One region of the Pseudomonas syringae genome, then DNA from elsewhere that is predicted to be linked to it. Evidence: predicted binding sites of a transcription regulator. Region 1 holds the regulator's gene; the other holds the start of a gene.
The links. Region 1 encodes FliA, which starts transcription of late flagellar genes. Its sites were predicted from a motif close to CTAAAGTTTNNNNNNNNNNNGCCGNTAA; they were not measured.

Region 1 (11,830 bases):
GGTTCCGACATCGCGCTGATGATGTCCGAGCTGATGCGCGACAATTTCACGATATCGCGTGAAATGCTGATGGATCAGTCCTACATGGGCAAGGCGCTGCTCAGTTCCGGATTGCATGCGCTGGTGGTGATTCTACCGTTTCTGATTGCCATGCTGGTGGCAGCGCTGGTGGGGCCGATCATGCTCGGCGGCTGGCTGTTTGCAACCAAGTCGCTGATGCCCAAGTTCAGCCGGATGAACCCGGCAGCCGGGCTCAAGCGGATGTTTTCGCCGCACGCGCTGGTCGAGCTGCTCAAGTCATTCGGTAAGTTTCTGATCATCCTGGCGGTTGCGCTGGTGGTGCTGAGCAAAGAGCGTAACGACCTGGTTGCCATCGCTCACGAGCCACTTGAGCAGGCCATGATTCACAGCTTGATAGTGGTGGGCTGGAGCAGCTTCTGGATGGCCTGCGGTCTGATGTTCATTGCCGCCGCGGATGTGCCTTTTGTGCTGTACGAAGCGCACAAAAAGCTGTTGATGACCAAGCAGGAAGTGCGCGACGAGCACAAGAACAGTGAGGGTAGCCCGGAGGTCAAGCAGCGCATTCGTCAGTTGCAGCGTGAAATGTCCCAGCGCCGGATGATGGCCTCGATCCCCGAGGCCGACGTCATTATTACCAACCCGACCCACTTCGCCGTCGCCCTGAAATACGACCCTGAGCAGGGCGGGGCGCCGATGTTGCTGGCCAAGGGCACAGACCTTATGGCCCTGAAGATTCGCGAGATCGGTGCGCACAACCAGATACTGATCCTGGAGTCGGCGGCGCTGGCTCGCTCCATCTACTACAGCACCGAGCTGGACCAGGAAATCCCCGCCGGGCTGTATCTGGCCGTGGCTCAGGTGCTGGCTTATGTTTACCAGATCCGCCAGTTCCACGCTGGCCAGGGCAAACGCCCTGATCCACTGGGCGACATCAAGATCCCGCCGGATTTGCAGCGCGATGCGTAGCTCTTGAGTATGCGGCGCAGCGCAGCGCAGATCTGTGACGCGGAGCGTCACCCAGAGCATTCCCACGCTGGTGGACTGCCCCCCAAAAGTTGGACGGTTTTAGCTTGCTGCCTGAGCCCTGTATTTTACGGGGCTCAGACCGTTTAGTTTCAGCTTGATGCGGTCATGGTTGTAGTAGTGAATGTACTCATCCAGACCTGCCTTCAGCTCTTCTATGCTTTCAAATCGTTTCAAATAGAAAAACTCGGACTTCAGCGTACCAAAGAAGCTTTCCATTGCGGCATTGTCCAAGCAATTTCCCTTACGAGACATGCTTTGCTTCACGCCCTTTACCGCCAGCTTTTGACGGTACTGCGCGTGTTGATATTGCCAGCCCTGATCCGAATGCATCACAAGCTTCGGCTCGTCTTGCAGCTGCTGCAGCGCCTTGTCCAGCATATTGGTGACCAGCTCAAAGCACGGCCTGGTAGACACTTCGTACGCCACGATTTCACCGTTGTACAAGTCCATCACAGGCGAGAGATACAGCTTTCGATTGGCCACTTTAAACTCGGTCACATCGGTCACCCATTTCTGGTTCGGACGTTGTGCGGTGAATTTACGCTCCAGCAAATTCGGCGCAATTTTTCCGACAAGTCCCTTATATAAGGAACGGTATTTTTGGGTCTCACAACTGATCTCAGGCCCAGTTCAGCCATCAATCGCTCTACAACCTTCTTGTTAACCAACGTACCTGAGTTGCGAATGACCGCCGTGATACGCCGAGCCCCATAAAGACCTCTCTCCTCGTGATAAACACGCTCTATCTCCTGCTTCAGAGCGGCATCTGGATCGGGCCTGGATTGCACCTGAACCTGATAGTAAAACGTGCTGCGCGCCAAGCCCGCCAGCTTCAGAAGGGCGCAGAGCGGAAACCGGTTTTTCAGTTGTTTGACGATCAGGACTTTTTCTTTTGCCGTCGTTGCTGCTCCTTCAGCTCTTCCAACTTTTTTAGGTAAGCGTTCTCCATGCGCAGGTATTCAAGCTCGGCCATTAACTGGTCGCGCGTCTTCTGCGTATCGTCGGCGGTTACGGGTTCGGTGGGATAAGGCTTCTTGGGCATGGCAGCAGGCTTTCTTCTCGTGGGAACACACGGGGCTAGATCGTTACTGTAATGCTGCTGTTCCCAAATGACTATTTGGCCAGGATCACCAATACCAAAATGCGCTGCGGTCTGGCGAAGTGACAGCCCGTGCTCGCGCTTGTGCTCAAGCACTGAGCGTTTGAAGGCTTTGCTGTACCGAAGACCCGGCTTGCGATGGCCGGTGTGACCATGGCTCTTGTAATTAGCGACCCAGCGTCGAAGCAGACTGAAATCGATAGAGAACTGGCTGGCGACCTTACGAAAGCCAATGTTGCCTTCCAGGTACGCTCTGACGACGGTGAGCTTGAATTGCTCTGAATATTTGGCCATTTGAACACCCCCATTAGGTCGGATTGGTGTCCAACTTCTTGGGGGTAGTCCACTGGAGCGTGAGGAACGATAGGTGTCAGGGATGACGCTGTGCTGCTGTGCCGACGTCAGCGTACGCAACGAGCGTCTCGACTATCGTGCGACGCTCTGCGTCGCACGCCGTTCCGGACGCTCTGCGTCCGATCTTGAACAGTGGCGCAGCGCAGATCTGTGACGCGGAGCGTCACCCAGAGCATTCCCACGCTGGAGCGTGAGGAGCGATAGGTGTCAGGGATGACGCTGTGCTGCTGTGCCGACGTCAGCGTACGCAACGAGCGTCTCGACTATCGTGCGACGCTCTGCGTCGGCATGCCGTTCCGGACGCTCTGCGTCCTCTGTTCACTCCGCAGTCCGACACGTCGCTTACTCGCGTAATTCCGTGCTTCAGCTGCACGCAAACCTCTGTCCGTACTGGCTTTGTAAAAGTTGGACAGGTTTTTGCAACAGGGTCGATACAGGTCGCCTTTGGCGTCAATGTTTTGATCTAGTGCGCAGGTAACGAATCAGTGGATCGCTCTCAATTACTCAGTAGCGCACGCAGCAATATCACTGGCCTGGGCCGTGGTCAGTTGGGCGTTCCATTGTTGTTGCTGATCATGCTGGCAATGATGATGTTGCCCATTCCACCGTTCCTGCTGGACGTGTTGTTCACGTTCAACATCGCACTCTCAATCGTCGTGTTGCTGGTCTGCGTCTATGCATTGCGGCCGCTGGATTTCTCGGTGTTCCCGACCATCCTGCTGGTCGCCACGTTGCTGCGCCTGGCACTGAACGTGGCTTCGACCCGAGTGGTCATGCTCCACGGTCAGGACGGTCACGCTGCTGCGGGCAAGGTGATTCAAGCGTTCGGTGAAGTGGTCATCGGCGGCAACTATGTCGTCGGTATCGTGGTCTTCGCGATCCTGATGATTATCAACTTCGTGGTGATCACCAAAGGTGCCGGTCGTATTTCCGAGGTGAGCGCGCGTTTCACCCTCGACGCGATGCCCGGCAAGCAGATGGCCATCGACGCCGACCTCAACGCCGGTCTTATCGACCAGCCGGAAGCCAAGCGCCGTCGTGCCGAAGTCGCCCAGGAAGCCGAGTTTTACGGTTCCATGGACGGTGCCAGCAAATTCGTGCGCGGCGATGCGATTGCCGGCCTGCTGATTCTGTTCATCAACCTGATCGGCGGCATGCTGGTTGGTATCTTTCAGCACAACATGAGCTTCGCCGATGCTGGTCGCGTCTACACCCTGTTGACCATCGGTGACGGTTTGGTGGCGCAATTGCCATCACTGCTGTTGTCCACCGCTGCGGCGATCATGGTGACCCGTGCTTCCGGTTCGGAAGAGATGGGCAAGCAGATCAATCGCCAGATGTTTGCCTCGCCGAAGGCGCTGGGTGTTTCCGCGGCAATCATGATCGTCATGGGCCTTGTGCCAGGCATGCCGCACTTTTCCTTCATCAGTCTCGGGCTGGTGGCCGCAGGCGGCGCGTACCTGCTGTGGAAGAAAGACAATCAGGTGAAGGTCGAGGCCATCGCCGAAGTGCAGCGCCAGCAAGACCTGCTGCCGTCTCCGACGCGTGTTCAGGACTCCAAGGAGCTGGGCTGGGACGACGTGACCCCGATCGACATCATCGGCCTGGAAGTGGGTTATCGCCTGATTCCGCTGGTGGACCGCAATCAGGGTGGCCAACTGCTCGCGCGTATCAAGGGCGTGCGCAAGAAGCTGTCTCAGGAGCTTGGCTTCCTGATGCCGACCGTACACATCCGTGACAACCTCGATCTGGCGCCCAGCGCCTATCGCTTGACGCTGATGGGCGTGATCCTGGCCGAGGCCGAGATCTATCCGGATCGCGAGCTGGCGATCAATCCCGGGCAAGTCTTCGGCACCCTGAACGGCATCACCGCCAGAGACCCGGCGTTCGGCCTCGAGGCGGTCTGGATCGAAATCAGCCAGCGCAGCCAGGCACAGTCACTCGGGTACACGGTGGTGGACGCCAGCACCGTGGTAGCGACGCACCTCAACCAGATTCTGTACAAGCACTCCCACGAGCTGATCGGCCATGAAGAAGTCCAGCAACTGATGCAATTGCTGGCCAAAAGCTCGCCCAAGCTCGCTGAAGAGCTGGTTCCGGGTGTGCTGTCGCTGTCGTCGCTGCTCAATGTGCTGCAAGCGCTGCTGGCCGAACACGTGCCGGTGCGTGACATCCGCAGCATCGCAGAGTCCATCGCTAACAACGCTGGAAAGAGTCAAGATACCGCCGCTTTGGTCGCGGCCGTGCGCGTCGGTCTGAGTCGCGCAATCGTCCAAAGCATTGTAGGCGTTGAGCCGGAGCTGCCTGTTATCACTCTGGAGCCAAGGTTGGAACAGATATTGCTCAATAGTCTACAGAAGGCCGGTCAGGGTCAGGAAGAAGGCGTTCTGCTTGAGCCAAGCATGGCTGAAAAGCTCCAGCGTTCGTTGATCGAAGCCGCCCAGCGTCAAGAGATGCAAGGGTTGCCGGTGATTCTTCTGGTAGCAGGTCCTGTCCGGGCGATGCTGTCACGATTTGGACGTTTGGCTGTACCGAACATGCATGTTCTGGCGTATCAGGAAATACCGGACAACAAGCAAGTAACCATCGTAGCGACTGTCGGGCCGAACGGCTGAGGTAGTGAGTCATGCAAGTTAAGCGATTTTTCGCCGCCGATATGCGTCAAGCCATGAAGCTGGTTCGTGATGAGCTGGGCGCTGAAGCTGCCATCATCGGTAACCGGCGCATAGCCGGTGGCGTAGAGCTGACTGCTGCTCTGGATTACAAGCTGTCTGCCCTGGCCCCGCGCGTGCCGAACATGGAGCTGGAAGACGAGCTGCGCAAGACTCAGTCGCGCATCGTCTCCGCTCAGGCTGAATTGAACAATCGCAGTGACAGTGACACGTCGGTCAACCTTCAGCTGTTTTCCGGTAAAACCGGCAGCGCTGTCGACACGCACATCGAACCGACACTCGAAGAGCCGCCACGCCCGTTTGCCTATGCGCCTGCCCCTGCTGCAGAGCCTGCCGCCGGCCAGCGCGCTTTCGACTCGATGCGTTCCGAATTGAATGGTCTGCGTGAGCTGCTGGAAGTCCAGCTCGGCTCCCTGGCCTGGAATCAGTTGCAGGGCAGCCGCCCGCAGCAGGCCAACCTGTGGCGCCGCCTGCAACGCGTCGGTCTGTCCGGCCCGCTGTCGCGCGATCTGCTGTCGATGATTCCGGACATCGATGAGCCCCGTCAGGCCTGGCGCATGTTGCTGGCCCACCTGGCACGCATGATTGCCGTCCCTGAGGTCGAGCCGCTGGAAGAGGGTGGCGTGATTGCCATGGTCGGCCCTGCCGGCATGGGCAAGACCACCACACTGGCCAAGCTCGCGGCACGTTATGTCTTGAAGTACGGCCCGCAGAACATTGCGCTGGTCAGCATGGACAGTTTCCGTATCGGCGCTCAGGAGCAGCTCAAGACACTGGGCCGCATCCTCAACGTGCCGGTCACCCATGTCGATCCCGGTCAGTCCCTGGTTCAGGCACTGGAGCCACTGTTGCGCAAACGTGTAGTGCTGATTGACACCGCCGGGCTGCAAGCCAGCGATCCGGCGCTGCGCATGCAGCTGGAAAGTCTGGCAGGCCGTGGCATCAAGTCGCGTAACTATCTGGTGCTGGCAACGACCAGCCAGAAGCAGGTGCTGACGGCGGCTTATCACAGTTACAAACGTTGTGGCCTGGCGGGATGCATTCTGACCAAGCTCGATGAAACAGCCAGCCTCGGCGAAGTCCTGAGCCTGGCGATCAGTCACGAATTACCAGTGGCCTACCTCACGGACGGCCCACGTATTCCTGATGATCTGCACATTCCACGGCGTCACCAGTTGGTCAGTCGTGCCGTGAGCGTGCAGATGCAGGATGAGCCGAGCGAGGAAGCGATGGCTGATATGTTTGCTGACCTCTATCACACCCCTGGCAAGAGAGTGGGTTAAGTGATGGATATTTTTGGAATGTCCCTGCATCAACGGTCTGCCAGGCATTGTTCATTTGTGAATGTGCGGTTCTCGGTGTGGTTTCGGTCTACGCAAGTCAAGGTAAAGAAATAACATGGGCAGCATGCATCCCGTACAGGTGATCGCGGTGACCGGCGGCAAAGGTGGCGTCGGTAAGACTAACGTGTCAGTGAACCTCTCGCTGGCCCTCGCCGAGCTTGGCCGGCGCGTCATGCTGCTGGATGCCGATCTTGGCCTGGCCAATGTCGACGTTCTGCTTGGGCTGACACCCAAACGGACGCTCGCCGATGTGATCGAGGGTCGCTGCGAGTTGCGCGACGTTCTGTTGCAGGGGCCGGGTGGCGTTCGTATCGTGCCTGCTGCTTCCGGCACGCAGAGCATGGTGCATCTGTCTCCCGCCCAGCATGCCGGCTTGATCCAGGCGTTCAGCGAGATTGGCGACAATCTTGATGTGCTGGTGATCGACACGGCTGCCGGTATCGGTGAATCAGTGGTGAGCTTCGTGCGCGCTGCTCAGGAAGTACTGTTGGTGGTATGCGACGAGCCCACGTCGATCACCGATGCCTACGCCCTGATCAAGCTGCTCAATCGCGACTACGGCATGAACCGCTTCCGGGTACTGGCCAACATGGCCCAGAGCCCGCAGGAAGGGCGCAACCTGTTCGCCAAACTGACCAAAGTAACAGACCGTTTTCTTGATGTTGCCCTGCAGTATGTGGGCGCCGTGCCGTACGACGAATGCGTGCGCAAGGCCGTGCAGAAACAGCGTGCCGTCTACGAAGCATTCCCGCGTTCCAAATGTGCACTGGCGTTCAAGGCCATTGCTCAGAAGGTTGATACCTGGCCGTTGCCAGCCAACCCGCGGGGTCATCTCGAGTTCTTCGTCGAGAGACTCGTCCACCAGACCAGCGCGGGGCCTGTGCAATGACTGCGAGCGGCTATCAGATGTACAGCAAGACTTCTCGTAACTCACAATATGAGCTGATCGAGCGGTATGCACCGCTGGTCAAGCGTATTGCCTACCATTTGCTGGCGCGTTTGCCGGCCAGTGTGCAGGTCGAGGATCTGATTCAGGCCGGCATGATCGGTCTGCTTGAAGTCTCCACCAAATACGATTCCACCAAGGGTGCGAGTTTCGAAACCTATGCCGGTATTCGCATCCGTGGAGCCATGCTCGACGAAGTGCGCAAGGGTGACTGGGCGCCTCGCTCGGTACACCGCAATACCCGCATGGTCAGTGACGCAATTCGCGCAATTGAAGCTAAAACCGGACGTGACGCTAAAGATCACGAGGTTGCGGCCGAACTCCAGTTGAGTCTTGATGATTATTACGGGATTTTGAATGATACCTTGGGCAGCCGCCTCTTCAGTTTCGACGACCTGTTACAGGACGGCGATCATGAAGGGCTGCACGAGGACGGCGCGAGCGGTTCGCTCGAGCCGTCGCGCGATCTGGAAGACGAGCGCTTCCAGGCCGCGTTGGCCGATGCAATTGCCAATTTGCCGGAGCGTGAGCGTCTGGTGTTGGCGCTGTACTATGACGAAGAGCTGAACCTGAAGGAAATCGGAGAGGTTCTAGGGGTCAGCGAATCGCGAGTCAGTCAGTTACACAGCCAGTGCGCAGCTCGTTTGCGAGGGCGTTTGGGGGAGTGGCGAGCGCGTTGACGGCAGGGCGCGACGTTTGTCGCGCGTTGTCTGCATGCCGGCTGTGCAAAGCGTTACGTGGTAACAGGATAGACGAGGCAGGGGCCTGTCGGGCAGCGTCTCGATGGGCTTTAGTCGCAGTCTTGACTGTCGTTGTGCCAAGCCCGTCTTCGTTTCGTATAGCTGGGAGTGTGCTGTGCCAGTATTGATTGAACAGCGTGTTCAGGTGCTGAACGCGTTAAAGACTGCTTGGAGGTCGAATTGGACAAGAACATGAAAATCCTCATCGTTGATGACTTCTCAACGATGCGGCGGATCATCAAGAACCTGTTGCGTGATCTGGGGTTTACCAACACGTCGGAAGCCGATGATGGTCTGACCGCATTGCCGATGCTGCAGAGCGGTGCCTTTGACTTTCTGGTGACGGACTGGAACATGCCTGGCATGTCCGGCATCGACCTGTTGCGTCAGGTTCGTGCGGATGAGCGCCTGAAGAATCTTCCGGTGCTGATGGTCACTGCCGAGGCCAAGCGTGAGCAGATCATCGAAGCTGCGCAGGCAGGGGTGAACGGTTATGTAGTCAAGCCATTCACGGCTCAAGCGCTGAAAGAGAAGATCGAAAAGATCTTTGACCGCGTCAATAGCTGATGCATGCCGTGAGGGCGCTATGGATAACACTGATTCGATGGCCGACTTTGAGTCGACCTTAAAAAGACACGCGCAAGAACTTGTCACCAGCCTTGAAAAAGGTCGTTTCGGCGAGGCTGTGCAGCTGATCCATGAGCTCAACCAGACACGTGACCGCGGCCTTTATCAGGAAGTGGGCAAGCTGACGCGCGAGCTGCACAGTGCAATCGTCAACTTCCAGATCGATCCGCATATGCCTCAGGCCGAGGAGGTGTCGCAGATCACTGATGCCACCGAGCGTCTGTCGTACGTCGTCCGGCTGACCGAGAATGCGGCCAACCGCACAATGGATCTGGTCGAGGAAAGCACGCCGCTCATGAACGGTCTGAGTACCGACGCCAAGGCGTTGAGCGAAGACTGGGGGCGTTTCATGCGCCGCGAAATCGGTGCCGAAGAATTTCGCGAACTCGCCAAGCGGGTCGATGGTTTTCTGACGCGTACCGAGAAGGAAACCCATGAGGTCTCCGCACACCTCAACGACATTCTGCTTGCCCAGGATTACCAGGACCTCACCGGTCAGGTCATCAAGCGTGTCACGCAACTGGTCACTGAAGTAGAAGGCAATTTGCTCAAACTGGTGCTCATGGCCAGCCATGTCGATCGCTTCGCAGGCATCGAACATGACGAAGAATCCATCCTTGCTGAAAAAGATCCTAAAAAACATCTCGCCAAGGGTGAAGGTCCGCAGATTCATGCCGATAAACGTGAAGACGTCGTATCCGGACAGGATGATGTAGACGATCTGCTATCGAGCCTCGGCTTCTAAGATCTGTTGACGGTTAATTTTAGGGAGCACCCCATGAGCTTCGGCGCCGATGAAGAAATCCTTCAGGATTTTCTGGTAGAGGCCGGCGAAATTCTGGAGCAGTTGTCAGAGCAATTGGTCGAGCTGGAAAGCCGACCGGATGATGCTGATCTGCTCAATGCAATTTTTCGCGGTTTTCACACTGTAAAAGGGGGCGCCGGCTTCCTCCAGCTCCATGAGCTGGTGGAGTGCTGCCATATCGCCGAAAACGTGTTCGACATCCTGCGCAAGGGCGAACGACGCGTTGATTCCGAACTGATGGATGTGGTCCTGGAAGCTCTGGACGCCGTCAACAGCATGTTTGGTCAAGTACGTGAACGGACTGATGTCACGCCCGCCACACCGGAATTGCTGGCAGCGCTGGCGCGTCTGGCCGAGCCGCAGTCCGCTGATGCGGTGGTAGCTGCGGAACCTGAGCCCGTTGCCGAGGCTCCTGCCCCGGCGGCAGCGCAGGCCGCAGGCGGTGATGAAATCACTGATGATGAATTCGAACAACTGCTGGATTCGCTGCATGGCAGCAATCCGGTATCGGCCGCTCCGGCGGCTGCGCCAGCACCGGCTGCCAGTGCAGCGTCCGGCGACGAGATCACCGATCAGGAATTTGAATCCCTGCTCGATCAGTTGCATGGCAAGGGCAAGTTTGCAGCCGATGTTGTCGCCGCCCCGGCACCTGCTGCGCAGAGCAACAAGGTTGCATCTGCCGGTGATGAAATCACTGACGACGAATTCGAGGCGCTGCTCGATCAGTTGCATGGCAAGGGTTCGTTCGACGCCGCAGTAGCCACTACGGTTGCCGCTGCCCCGGTGGCTGCGGTTGCCAAGGCTCCTGCGGCCTCGAAAGCCGCTGCGTCGGATGAAATTACCGATCACGAATTTGAAAGCCTGCTCGACGAGTTGCATGGCAAGGGCAAGTTCGAACCTCAGGCGGTGGTTGCCAAGGCGCCTGCGCCTGCGGCAGCTCCGGCACCTGCACCTGCGGCGAAGGCCGAGCCGGCCAAAGCGGCTCCAGCTCCGGCCCCGGCGCGCGCTGCGGCGCCTCCGAGCGAGAAGCCGGTCGCGACCGAAGCTGAAACCACTGTTCGCGTTGATACCGCCCGCCTGGACGAAATCATGAACATGGTGGGCGAACTGGTACTGGTGCGTAACCGTCTGGTTCGTCTGGGCCTCAACAGCGCCGACGAAGCCATGTCCAAGGCGGTTTCCAACCTGGATGTGGTGACGGCAGATCTGCAGACTGCGGTGATGAAGACCCGCATGCAGCCGATCAAGAAAGTATTCGGCCGCTTCCCGCGTCTGGTTCGCGACCTGGCTCGCCAGCTCAAGAAAGAGATCAACCTGGAACTGGTCGGCGAAGAAACCGACCTCGACAAGAACCTCGTAGAGGCGCTTGCCGACCCGCTGGTCCACTTGGTGCGCAACGCGGTCGATCACGGTATCGAAACGCCGGAAGAGCGCGAAGCCACGGGCAAGTCCCGCGGTGGCCGCGTGATTCTCTCGGCCGAACAGGAAGGCGACCATATCCTGCTGTCGATTTCCGATGACGGCAAGGGCATGGACCCTAACGTATTGCGCTCCATTGCGGTCAAGCGTGGCGTGATGGACAAGGACGCAGCCGATCGCTTGAGCGACACCGACTGCTACAACCTGATCTTCGCGCCGGGTTTCTCGACCAAGACCGAGATTTCCGATGTGTCGGGTCGTGGTGTGGGCATGGACGTGGTGAAAACCAAGATTTCCCAGCTCAACGGTTCGATCAACATCTACTCGACCAAGGGCCAGGGCTCGAAAATTGTCATCAAGGTCCCGCTGACCCTGGCGATCATGCCGACCCTGATGGTGATGCTGGGCAACCAGGCGTTTGCGTTCCCGCTGGTCAACGTCAACGAAATCTTCCACCTGAACCTGTCGACCACCAACGTCGTCGATGGTCAGGAAGTGGTGATCGTACGGGACAAGGCTCTGCCGCTGTTCTACCTCAAGCGCTGGCTGGTCAGTTCGGCCGCTCATGAAGAGCAGCGTGAAGGGCACGTCGTGATTCTCACGGTTGGCACCCAGCGCATCGGCTTCGTCGTCGATCAACTGGTCGGTCAGGAAGAAGTGGTCATCAAACCGCTGGGCAAGATGTTGCAGGGTACGCCGGGCATGTCGGGCGCCACCATTACCGGTGACGGTCGCATTGCGCTGATTCTCGATGTACCCAGCATGCTCAAGCGTTACG
Region 2 (11,830 bases), 2.4 Mb from region 1:
CAGTTGCAGAGACTGGCACAGCAAAAAGCACCACGCAGCCAGAAATGAAACGCTGGCGTACAGCTCGCGGCGGAAGATCAGCGGGATGTCGTTGCAAAAGATGTCGCGCAGGATGCCGCCGAATACGCCGGTAATAACACCGCACACCGACGCAATCACCAGTCCATGCCCGGCTTCCAGCGCGGTCATGCAGCCGATCAAGGTGAACGCCACCAGGCCCAGCGCATCAAGCACCAGAAACAGCGAACGCAGATGGCGCATCAGTGGCGCGATGAAGATCGTCACCAACGCTGCCACGCTGGTCAGCATCAGGTATTCCGGGTGTTTGACCCAGGTCAGCGGGTAGTGGCCGATCAAGACATCGCGCACCGAACCGCCACCCAGCGCCGTCACGCAGGCGATCAGCACCACTCCGAACCAGTCCATCCCGCGACGCCCGGCCGACAGTGCGCCGGTCATGGCCTCAGCGGTGATGGCGATCAGATAAAGCATCAGTAGCATGGCGGCGACTCTGCGACAAAGGCGCGCAGTCTAACCAGCGGACTTGCGCACTGAAAGAGTGCAGCAAAGATTATTCGCCGCACGCCAAGGCCCTGCTATCGATCGGTCACGGCTTGATGAAGTGCTCGCGATAAAAGCGCAGCTCGGCGATCGACTCACGGATGTCGTCCAGCGCCAGATGTGTGCTGCCTTTCTTGAACTTGAGCTCGGGAGACCAGCGGGCAGCCAGTTCCTTGAGTGTCGAGACGTCCAGGTTGCGATAGTGGAAGTAGTTTTCCAGCGTCGGCATGTGGCGATACAGAAAGCGACGATCCTGGCAGATGCTGTTGCCGCAGATCGGCGAACTGCGCTCGGGCACCCACAATTTGATGAACTCCAGGGTCTGCGCCTCGGCTTCAGCCATGCTGACGGTGCTTTCACGCACGCGCTGGGTCAGGCCCGAGCCGCCGTGCTGGCGAGTGTTCCACTCGTCCATTTTTGCCAGCGTCTCGTCGCTCTGATGCACGGCGATGACCGGCCCTTCCGCCAGCGTGTTCAACTCACTGTCCGTGATGATCGTGGCCATTTCGATGATGACATCGGTATCAGGGTCCAGTCCGGTCATTTCCAGATCGATCCAGATCAGGTTCTGCTTGTTCTGCATGTGTCGACTCCTCAGCGTAGGCGCGCAGTTTAGCTCACCCTGCCGTGATAGACTCCTGCCGATCAAACGCACAGCTTAATTCATCGGTTACATCACATCGGAACACCCATGGCCAAACGCCAACTCAATCGACGTCAGAACTGGCGCATCGAAAAAATTCAGGGCGAGCGCGCTGCCCGCGCGGCAAAACGCGAGTCCGTGACACTCGAAACACTGGAAGGCGGCGACCTCGGCCCCGAGCAGACCGGCCTGGTGATCGCTCACTTCGGCGTACAGGTTGAAGTCGAGGCCCAGGAAGGCGAGGAAAGCGGCAAGGTCTTTCGTTGCCACCTGCGCGCCAACCTGCCCGCACTGGTCACCGGCGACCGCGTCGTATGGCGTGCCGGCAATCAGGGCATCGGGGTGATCGTCGCGCAGCTGCCGCGCACCACCGAACTGCGCCGCCCGGATTCCCGTGGCCAGCTCAAGCCTGTGGCCGCCAACGTCGATCTGATCGTGATCGTCTTTGCGCCGATGCCCGAGCCACACGCCAATCTTATCGACCGTTACCTGGTCGCTGCCGAGCACGCCGGGATTCATCCGCTGCTGCTGCTGAACAAGGCCGACCTGATCGACGAGCAGAACGCACCGGCGCTGAATGCGTTGCTGGCGGTCTATCGCACCCTCGGTTATCCGGTACTGGAAGTGTCCGCCCACCACGGCGACGGCATGCAGAAGCTGCAAAGCCAGCTTGATGGCCACATCAGCGTGTTCGTCGGTCAGTCCGGTGTCGGCAAGTCCTCGCTGGTCAACAGCCTGCTGCCGGAAACCGATACCCGTGTCGGCCCGCTGTCCGAAGTGTCCGGTCAGGGTACGCACACCACCACCACCGCCCGCCTGTTTCACTTCCCGGGCGGCGGCGATCTGATCGACTCACCGGGTATTCGTGAATTCGGCCTGGGCCACGTCAGCCGTGCCGATGTAGAGGCCGGCTTCATCGAGTTCAACGACTTGATCGGCACGTGCCGTTTCCGCGACTGCAAGCATGACCGCGAGCCGGGCTGTGCCTTGCTCAAGGGTCTGGAAGACGGTCGTGTGCAACAGCAGCGCATGAACAGCTACCGCTCGATCATTGCCAGCCTGCCGCAAGAAAGTTACTGAACACCGCAGACTGAAAGCCGCACACAAAAACGCCGCGATGATCGCGGCGTTTTCGTAGGTGTTGCTGCTTAGTTCTGAGCGGGCTCGATACGCAACTTACCGTCGTCGAAGATGTTCAGCTTTTGCCGAAGCTCGTGAGGCTGAGCGTAGGCCTGCGGATCGGGCGGCGTAGCACTCGAAGCTCCCGGAGCAGCAGGTGCCGCTGGCGCTGGTGCCGGAGTTGCTGGTGCCGCTGGATTGGCGGGTGGCGCACCGCCGGAGTTCTGATCGCCTTCGATACGATGCTGAGCCTTTTTGGTCAAGACCACGATATCGATGCGACGGTTGACCGGATTGGTAGGGTTCTGGTGGTCGTAGAGCGCCGACGAGGCATAGCCCACCACCCTTGCCACCTGTGAATCCGGATACGTCCCGGCAACCAGCGCGCGACGAGCAGCATTGGCGCGGTTGGCCGACAGCTCCCAGTTGCCGAACCCGCCACTGCCCACGAAAGGCGTTGCATCGGTGTGACCGCTGATGCTGATCTTGTTCGGCACGCTTTTGATGGTGTCAGCCAGTGCCAGCAGAATGTCTTCGAAATAAGGCTTGAGGCGGGCACTGCCCGAGTCGAACATTGGCCGGTTTTCGGCATCCATGATCTGGATACGCAAGCCGTCCTGAGTGATCTCGAACAGAATCTGGTCCTTGAATTTCTGCAGCTGCGGGTTTTCCTCGACCTTGTTCTGCAGTTCCTGCAACAGCATCTCCAGACGCTCCTGCTCGACCGCCTCAGCCTTGGCCTCCGACGTCTCCGCCTCGATAGGCACGGTATCCGGCGACGGCGTGGTCTTGACCTCGGGGTTGAGGGTCTGGTTGGGCGACATTTCCGGCGAACCACCCAGGTCGATCACGTACGGCGAACCACTGTCCGAAAAGCCCACAGGGTCCTTGAAGTACCCTGCAACGGCCAGCAACTGCTCAGGGGTAGCGGACGACATCAGCCACAGCACCAGGAAGAACGCCATCATGGCTGTCGCGAAGTCAGCGAAAGCGATTTTCCAGGCGCCACCGTGGTGTCCGCCACCGAAGCGCTTGACGCGCTTGATGATTATCGGCTGATTATTTTCCATGACTTAGCGACCGCGAACCGCTTGTTCCAGCTCACTGAAGCTGGGGCGATGCAGCGGATACAGAACCTTGCGGCCGAATTCGACAGCCAGCGAAGGCGGCATGCCCGAGGCAGAAGCCACCAGTGACGCCTTGATGCTTTCGTAAACGTTCATTTCTTCCTTGGCGTCGTGCGCAAGGCTGGTGGCCAGCGGCCCGAAGAAACCGTAAGCCGCGAGAATACCGAAGAACGTACCGACCAGCGCCGCACCTACGTGCATACCGATCGCAGCCTTGTCGCCCGAACCCAGCGACGCCATGGTCACCACGATACCCAGTACCGCCGCCACGATACCGAAGCCTGGCATACCGTCGGCGATACCGGTAATGGCGTGGGATGGGTGCTCGAGATCTTCTTTCATGCTCAGCAGCTCCATGTCGAACAGCCCTTCCAGCTCATGGGGAGCCATGTTGCCGGACGACATGATGCGCAGGTAGTCACAGATGTACGCCGTCATGCGCTCATCTTTCAGCACACCCGGGTATTTGGCGAAGATCGGGCTGGAAGCAGCGTCTTCGATATCCCCTTCAATCGCCATCATGCCCTCACGGCGGCTCTTGTTGAGGATTTCGTAGACCAGCCCCAGCACTTCGAGGTAATAGGCATGCGTGAAGCGCGTACCGAACATCTTCAGCGACTTCTTGAACACGTGCATGAACATGTAGCCAGGGTTGGCCTGGAGGAACGCGCCCAGTGCAGCACCGCCGATAATCAAGACCTCGTAGGGCTGGAACAGCGCCATGATCTTGCCATGGGACAGAACATATCCGCCGAGGACGCTCGCGATGACGACAATGATGCCGATGATTTTAGCCATAGGAGAAAATACTTTACTGAGTCGGGTTCAGGGACAGTGCGGAAGTTCTTGAATCTCTTCTTCTCCTTATCGGCCCATCTGGGCCAGACTATAGCCGGTTCTTGTGAAAAACCGTTTTGCCCTGTCAATCAAAGGGTGAAAATGGCCGGGCCGCCCTGCACACTGGCAGTCCTCCAGCCCAGATAATCAGTCGCACAGGCCACCGAATGCCGACAGAAAGCGCACCACATCACCTGGCTCCAAAAACGCTTGATGCCTGGGTCAAACAACTCGACGGTATCGCGTTGCCGGTTCCTGCCGTCAATCATGCTCACGTTCGTTCAGCGCTCAATGACAGCCGCCGTTCGCTGCGTGAAATCGCCGAAATGATGCAGGAAAGTCCTGCACTGGTGCTGAGTGTGATGCGCGAAGCCAACCATCACACCCACGGGATGACCGAGCAGGCCGAAAGCCTAGAAATCGCCATCAATCGCTTGGGGCTGGCGCGCACTGAAACCCTGCTGGGTCGCCTGCCAGCCAAACCACCCGCAGAAATCCCCGCCGCCTATCGCCAGCTGATCCTGGTCAGCCAGCACGCCACTCAACAGGCCAACGGGCTTTTTGCCAGCCGGCTTGCGCGGCTCTGGCAGGATATTCATCTGGGCAGCCTGCTGTTCCTCGCGCCGCTCTGGCCCATGGCGCTGGCCTATCCAAAATTGCTGGAAGAGCTGGAAGTAAGGGTTATCCACAAGGGACACTCCAGCGACGCGGTGGAAAAAGAGCTATTTGGCGTCAACCTGCTGGACTTGTGCCTGGCGCTGGCCGAGTTCTGGCGTCTGCCGGTCTGGGTGACCCGCGGCTACAAGCTGCTGATCAATGAACGACGCGAGCTGGCCAAGACGCTGCGCATCGCCCGTGAAAGCCGCAGCCCGCTGGAACAGCAACAGCTGATGGACGCTGACCCCAACCTGCGCCGCTGGCTGAATCAGCCCGCCAATACCGTGTTGCTGGGCAACGGCCTGGCGCTGGCGGCACAACAGGCCTGGAACAGCCCGCACTGCCTGCGCTGGGAGCGACTGACCAGCCTTTATCTGCAACAACCGCTGAGCGAAGTGCAACAACAGGCGCACCAGAACGCGGCCAGCAGCGCGCGCATTCATGCGGAAAACGATCTGTGGCACCCGGCCGAATCGCTGATCTGGCCGTGGGATGCGCGTCGCGTCCGGCGCGATAACGAACCCACACCACCGCCATCGGCCGACGCCCTGCAATTATGGCGCAAGCAGTGCGCCGAGCTGTTGCAGGAGCCGAGCCCGTTCATCAACGCCATGCACCTGACCACCTCGGCTCGTGATGCGTTCATGGCGTGCGGCATGCAACGGGTCATGCTGCTGATGCTCGACAAGACCTCATCGGTGCTACGGGTCAATCAGCTTGCCGGTCTGCCCCAGGACGCCGCCACCTTGCAGCTGTTCGTCAAGGAAAGCACCGTGCTGCAACGCCTGCTGACCCAGCCGACCCAGCTGCGTATGACGCCGGCCAACAACGCACAGTTTTCGGCTTTGCTGCCCGCGCCGCTCAAGACACTGTTCAGCGGCCAGAACTGGCTGATTCGCTCGCTGAGCAATAACGGCAAGGTCATGCTGCTGGTCGTCGCGGACCAGGGTGGCGGTGTCTTGTCGGAAATTTCCGTTCAGGCATTCGGAAAAACCGCGCAATGTATTGAACGGGCACTTGGTATCTTTAGTCATCGCAAAGCGTGAGGCCTGGCGTACAATTCGCCTCTTTCTTTCCCCCGGAGGCTGCAAATGTCCGAATTCACTGGCTTGTCGCTGGTCATCGAACCCAACGATCTGCTTCAGCGCCTTGACGCTCCTGAACTGATCCTCGTGGATCTGACCAGCAGCGCTCGCTACGAAGCCGGGCATATTCGCGGCGCCCGCTTTGTCGATCCGAAACGCACGCAACTGGGCACACCCCCTGCGCCCGGCCTGCTGCCGGAGCATGCCGGGCTTGAGCAGTTGTTCGGCGAGCTGGGGCACAACCCCGATGCGGTCTACGTGGTCTACGATGACGAAGGCGGCGGCTGGGCCGGGCGCTTCATCTGGCTGCTGGATGTCATTGGCCATACGCGCTACCACTATCTGGACGGCGGCGTGCTGGCCTGGGAAGCCGAATCGTTGCCGCTGAGCACCGAGGTGCCGCCGGTTGCGGGCGGCCCGGTAACGCTGACGCTGCACGACGAACCGACCGCCACCCGTGAATACCTGCAAAGCCGCCTGGGCGCAGCCGACCTGGCGATCTGGGACGCGCGCGGCCCGACCGAGTACTCAGGCGAAAAAGTGGTTGCAGCCAAAGGCGGGCACATCCCCGGTGCCGTCAACTTCGAATGGACCGAGGGCATGGACAAGGCGCGCAACCTGCGCATTCGTCAGGACATGCCAGAAATTCTGCGCGACCTGGGCATCACTCCCGACAAGGAAGTGATCACCCATTGCCAGACCCACCACCGCTCTGGCTTCACCTATCTGGTGGCGAAAGCGCTGGGTTATCCAAGGGTCAAGGCGTACGCCGGCTCGTGGGGCGAATGGGGCAATCATCCGGAAACCCCGGTGGAAGGACCCGCAGCGGTTTCAGCGCCCGTCGAGCCCGTCGAACCGGCCCGGCCCGTTCCGCCAGTCGAAGCTGCCGACCCCGTTCGCGCTACCGAGCCAGGCCGGACCTCTCAAAAATCTTCAGGAACCTCTTCAGGACCCTCAATGAAAGACCGTCTGTTTATTCTCAGTCAGTACCTGTTGCCGCACCACTTGCTGTCCCGACTGGCTGGCTGTGTCGCCGAGTGCCGCGTGCGCTGGTTCAAGAACGCATTTACCGCCTGGTTCGCCCGCCGCTATCAGGTGGACATGTCGCAGGCGCTGGTCGAAGACCTGACCTCCTACGAGCACTTCAACGCCTTTTTCACCCGCGCCCTGAAACCCGACGCGCGTCCGCTGGACACCACCCCCGGCGCGATTCTGTCGCCCGCCGACGGGGCAGTCAGTCAACTGGGCCCGATCGAGCATGGCCGGATCTTCCAGGCCAAGGGTCATAGCTTCAGCGTCCTTGAATTGCTGGGCGGCGACCCGAAGCTTTCTGCGCCGTTCATGGGCGGCGAGTTCGCCACGGTCTACCTGTCGCCGAAAGATTACCACCGCGTGCACATGCCGCTCGCCGGTACGCTGCGTGAAATGGTCTACGTGCCGGGTCGCATCTTTTCGGTCAACCAGACCACCGCTGAAAACGTACCGGAGCTGTTCGCCCGTAACGAACGCGTGGTTTGCCTGTTCGATACCGAGCGCGGGCCAATGGCCGTAGTGCTGGTGGGTGCAATGATCGTGGCGTCGGTCGAAACAGTCTGGGCCGGGCTGGTCACGCCGCCCAAGCGTGAACTGAAGACTTTCCGTTACGACGAAGCGGCACGTGCGCCGATCCATCTGGAGAAAGGCGCAGAGATGGGTCGCTTCAAGCTGGGCTCTACCGCCATCGTGCTGTTCGGGCCGAACCAGGTGCAATGGGTCGAGCAACTGAAGGCTGGCTCCAGCGTGCAGATGGGGCAGGCGTTGGCGGTTCCGAAACACGCCTGATAGCCGATAGCTGCCTGAAGCTGAAAATACATGGGTCCTGCCTGAACGGCAGCACCCATGCGGCGTCAAACCGGAGCGAAGCTGGCATAAAGCCACACTTACTGCGCGGTTTCACCGATGCTGGTAGAGTCACTCATTTGACGTTGTAGGATACTTCGCACGTTCATGGCGTATGCTGGACACATCTCTGTAGGACGATGGTGTCAGCCACCCAATTAATGCCGTCGCCCGTTCCAGTGAGTCGTTGGAGTCTGCCTTTCACATGAGTAATTTTAGCCTCCCTCTGTTGTTGCGTGCCCCCACGCCAACGCAGTCGAGCCTGACGTTCTGTGAAGCCACTCCACGCGACCTGAAACGCTGGATCTCCAGACTGCCCAAGGCAAATCTCGGGGAAATGGCGCGCCAGCTGTATCAAGGCCTGACCGAACTGAACCAGTTGGTCACCCCCAGCGACAACCGTTTGCAACTGCTTGAACTGCTACGCCCCGAGGTGTATTTCGTCTGCAAGCACCTTGAGCGTCACTTTCTCAACCAGGCCATCGTGCTCGACGAGCGGCCGCGCAAGGTTGCCAATCTTTGCCAGGCCCTGCAAAACCACTTGGCGACTGGCTACAAGCAGATCATTCAGCAGGTCGCAGCGCGTTACAGCAAGGATCAGAGCGGCCTGCTCGGCACCGCACTGCAACGCGCGCTGCATGGCCTCAACGGGCCGCTGATTCGCGCCAACCAGCTCTATTGCCCGGTGCAGGAAGGGCTCTGGCTCGAGATTCACCAGCTCTATCAGATCGCCCGTCATTACGGGCTGCATTACGCAATGATCGACGAGCCTCTGGCGCACCACACCAAAGCCCTGAGCGTCGAACAAACCTATGTGATTGCCCTGCTGATGGGCTGCTCGCGCTGCAATCAGATGCGCCAATTGAATATCGGCAAGCTGGCCGACGCGCTCGAAGCCTGGAGCCCGCTGGTCAAGCTGCAATCGCCTGCTGAAGAAAGCAGCCTGTTTGCGCTGGACGCCACTGCTGACAAGCCGCCGTTGTACAGCACGCTGTTCACTGATGAGAAGATGCACGGACTGCTCGGCATCAATACCGCTGCGCTGGCGGAAGCAATCAATCAGTATCTGGCCCTGCCGGATGATCAACGCTCACCGTCCAGGCTGCTGATACCGACCGGCATCAATACCGACTTGCTGCAACATCTGGCAGCGGCCTGGGGCGATGTGGCCGAACGCGTCTTCCAGCGCACCGCCGGGCAAGGCACGCTGAAACTGTGCATCGGCATGAGCGCTCTGCATTATTACGTTGCCGGTCAGAAATCGTTCAGCCAGCTGCTACAGTTGCAGAACGCGACCAGTGTGGCGAGTTTTTCGCTCAAGATGGCCAACGACTCCGAGGATGATCCCTGGTCTTCGGCCTTCGACACACAGCGCGGCAATACCTCATCGGTCCTGCTGCCGTATGAAGAGATCGAATACCCGAAAATCGACGGCGACACTGACTCGCTTTCCAACGGTCAGCACACATTCCCGACGTTTGACCTGAACATCGTCAACCACAGCCCCGGTGGTTATTGCCTGGCGTGGCAGAAGGATGTGCCACAACAATTGCAGGCGGGCGAACTGGTGGGTATTCAGGACGATGCCGGCCAGGGCTGGAGCGTGGCCATTGTGCGCTGGGTTCGCCAGGTACGCAGCGGCGGTACGCAGATGGGCATCGAATTGATCGCGCCTTTTGCCCAGCCATGCGGCATGCAGTTGATCCGAGAGCAACAGAACAGCCAGTACTTGCGTACCTTGATGCTGCCGGAAGTACGCGCCATGGACAAACCGCCGACCGTGCTCGCGCCGCGCCTGCCGTTTCAGGAAGGCAGCAAGGTGATGATCAACGTCAGTGGCGAGGAACGCCGGGCCTCACTGAACAACCGGCGCATCAGCAGCGCCAGTTACAACCAGTTCGAGTATCAGATGTACGACGCACCGAAAGCGGCCGAGACCGAAAAAGTGCAGCCGGGGCAGGAGTTCGATTCCTTGTGGGGCTCGCTGTAGCCGCCGCAATCCATTGGCGAATCACGACGACGTACCACGCCAGACTCAGTGCTGCGCCTCACGGTCGCGGAAACCCAGCAAATACAGCACACCGTCCAGCCCCAACGTCGAAATCGCCTGTCTGGCAGATTGCTTGACCAGCGGCTTGGCGCGGAATGCCACGCCCAGCCCGGCAATTGCCAGCATCGGCAGATCATTGGCCCCGTCGCCGACCGCGATGGTCTGCTCAAGGCTCAGGCCTTCCTTGTGCGCAAGTTCGCGCAGCAGGTCGGCTTTACGCTGAGCATTGACGATGGGCTCGACGGCAACGCCGGTCACCTTGCCGTCGACCACTTCCAGCTCGTTGGCGAATACATAGTCGATGCCCAGTTTCGCTTGCAGCTGTTTGGCAAAGTAGGTGAAGCCACCCGACAGAATCGCGGTCTTGTAGCCCAGGCGCTTGAGTTCGGCGAACAGTGTTTCAGCGCCTTCGGTAAGCCTTAGCGAGGCACCGATTTCATCCAGCACGCTGACGTCCAGCCCCTTGAGCAGCGCCAGACGCTCCTTGAAGCTTGCGCTGAAATCCAGCTCGCCGCGCATCGCCCGCTCGGTGATCTCGGAAACCTGCTCGCCGACGCCTGCGGCCTTGGCCAGTTCGTCGATCACTTCCGCTTCGATCAGGGTCGAGTCCATATCGAACACTGCCAGGCGGCGGTTGCGACGGAACAGTGAATCCTGCTGAAAAGCGATATCGACGTTCAGATCCTGCGCCACGGCAAGAAACTCGGCCTGCATGGCTTTAGGGTCGGCAGGCTCGCCGCGCACGGTGAACTCGATGCAGCCCTTGCCTTTGTCGACCGGCGTATCGAGTGGCATGCGCCCGGAAAGACGGTCGATCTGATCGATGTTCAGCCCGTATTTCGCGGTAATGGCGCTGACGCACTGCAATTGCTCGGCAGTGACTTTGCGGGTCAGCAACGTCACGATATGCCGCGCCTTGCCCTGGCCGTCGACCCACAGCTGATAATCTTCTTCGGACACCGCCGTGAAGCGCACCTGCTGATCCAGCTTGTAGGCCGTGAACAGAATATCCTTGAGCACAGACGAGCCTTCGACGGTATCCGGAATTTCAACCAGGATGCCGAACGACAGGGTGTCGTGGATCACCGCCTGACCAATATCGAGAATGTTCACGCCACCCTGGGCGAGGACGCCGGTGATGGCTGCGGTGAGACCGGGACGGTCGACACCAGTGATGTTAATCAGGACGATTTCGCGCAAGGCGCACCCCCGCAGTGAAAAAAAACGCATTCTAACCACATTCAGTGACCATCGGGCACAGGCAGCGCTTTGCCGCTACTGGGTCGCTCGTTATACTGCGCGACAACTTCACCGAAAGAGCCGTGCTCTGTGAACCGGCCCACGCCCGTTAAAACCGATAATTTCTTCCTGCTCATCTTTCGTGCCCTGCGTCATCGCCGGATACCGATCGCTTTGCGCATTGCCAGCCATAACGTGATCCTGGTCGCCTTGGCGCTGGTGATCTACGCCGGTGTCATGGGGCTGCAGTTCAAGCAGGCCATGCATGAACAGGCTGATGCGCTGGGGCAGGCCCTGACGACCCAGACCGCCACCTCGGCCACCGAGCTGTTGGTGTCCAACGACATCCTCAGTCTCAACGTGCTTCTGGGCAATCTGGTCAAGAACCCGCTGGTGGCGCACGCCGCTATCTATAGCGTGGACAACCGTATTCTTGCGGAAGCCGGCCAGCGCCCGAAAAACGGGATTCTGGGTGAGGCGCAGGGGCTGTATGAAATCAAGATAACCTTCCAGGACACGATGGCGGGTCATCTGCGCATCAGCCTCGACATGTCGCAGTTCCAGCAGCCGATGACCATCAGCCTGCAAAGCATGGGCATTCTGGCCGGTATCCTGCTGGCACTCGCGCTGGCCC

Region 2: the regulator FliA is predicted to act here: its motif matches at 4,315-4,342, upstream of motA (flagellar motor stator protein MotA).

The regions. Positions count from the first base shown of each region.
Region 1 is NZ_CP066265.1:1,678,407-1,690,236, forward strand. It holds gene flhB (flagellar biosynthesis protein FlhB) at 1-987, shown strand, start outside; partial or broken gene I9H07_RS07655 (IS3 family transposase) at 1,087-2,440, opposite strand; gene flhA (flagellar biosynthesis protein FlhA) at 2,986-5,115, shown strand; gene flhF (flagellar biosynthesis protein FlhF) at 5,127-6,455, shown strand; gene fleN (flagellar synthesis regulator FleN) at 6,571-7,404, shown strand; gene fliA (RNA polymerase sigma factor FliA) at 7,401-8,141, shown strand; gene I9H07_RS07680 (chemotaxis response regulator CheY) at 8,394-8,768, shown strand; gene I9H07_RS07685 (protein phosphatase CheZ) at 8,788-9,573, shown strand; gene I9H07_RS07690 (chemotaxis protein CheA) at 9,607-11,830, shown strand, end outside.
Region 2 is NZ_CP066265.1:4,813,916-4,825,745, forward strand. It holds gene I9H07_RS21450 (trimeric intracellular cation channel family protein) at 1-501, opposite strand, end outside; gene orn (oligoribonuclease) at 608-1,144, opposite strand; gene rsgA (small ribosomal subunit biogenesis GTPase RsgA) at 1,253-2,284, shown strand; gene motB (flagellar motor protein MotB) at 2,353-3,393, opposite strand; gene motA (flagellar motor stator protein MotA) at 3,397-4,248, opposite strand; gene I9H07_RS21475 (HDOD domain-containing protein) at 4,455-5,990, shown strand; partial or broken gene I9H07_RS21480 (rhodanese-like domain-containing protein) at 6,036-6,845, shown strand; gene asd (archaetidylserine decarboxylase) at 6,987-7,850, shown strand; gene I9H07_RS21490 (molecular chaperone) at 8,113-9,897, shown strand; gene serB (phosphoserine phosphatase SerB) at 9,943-11,157, opposite strand; gene I9H07_RS21500 (HAMP domain-containing protein) at 11,287-11,830, shown strand, end outside.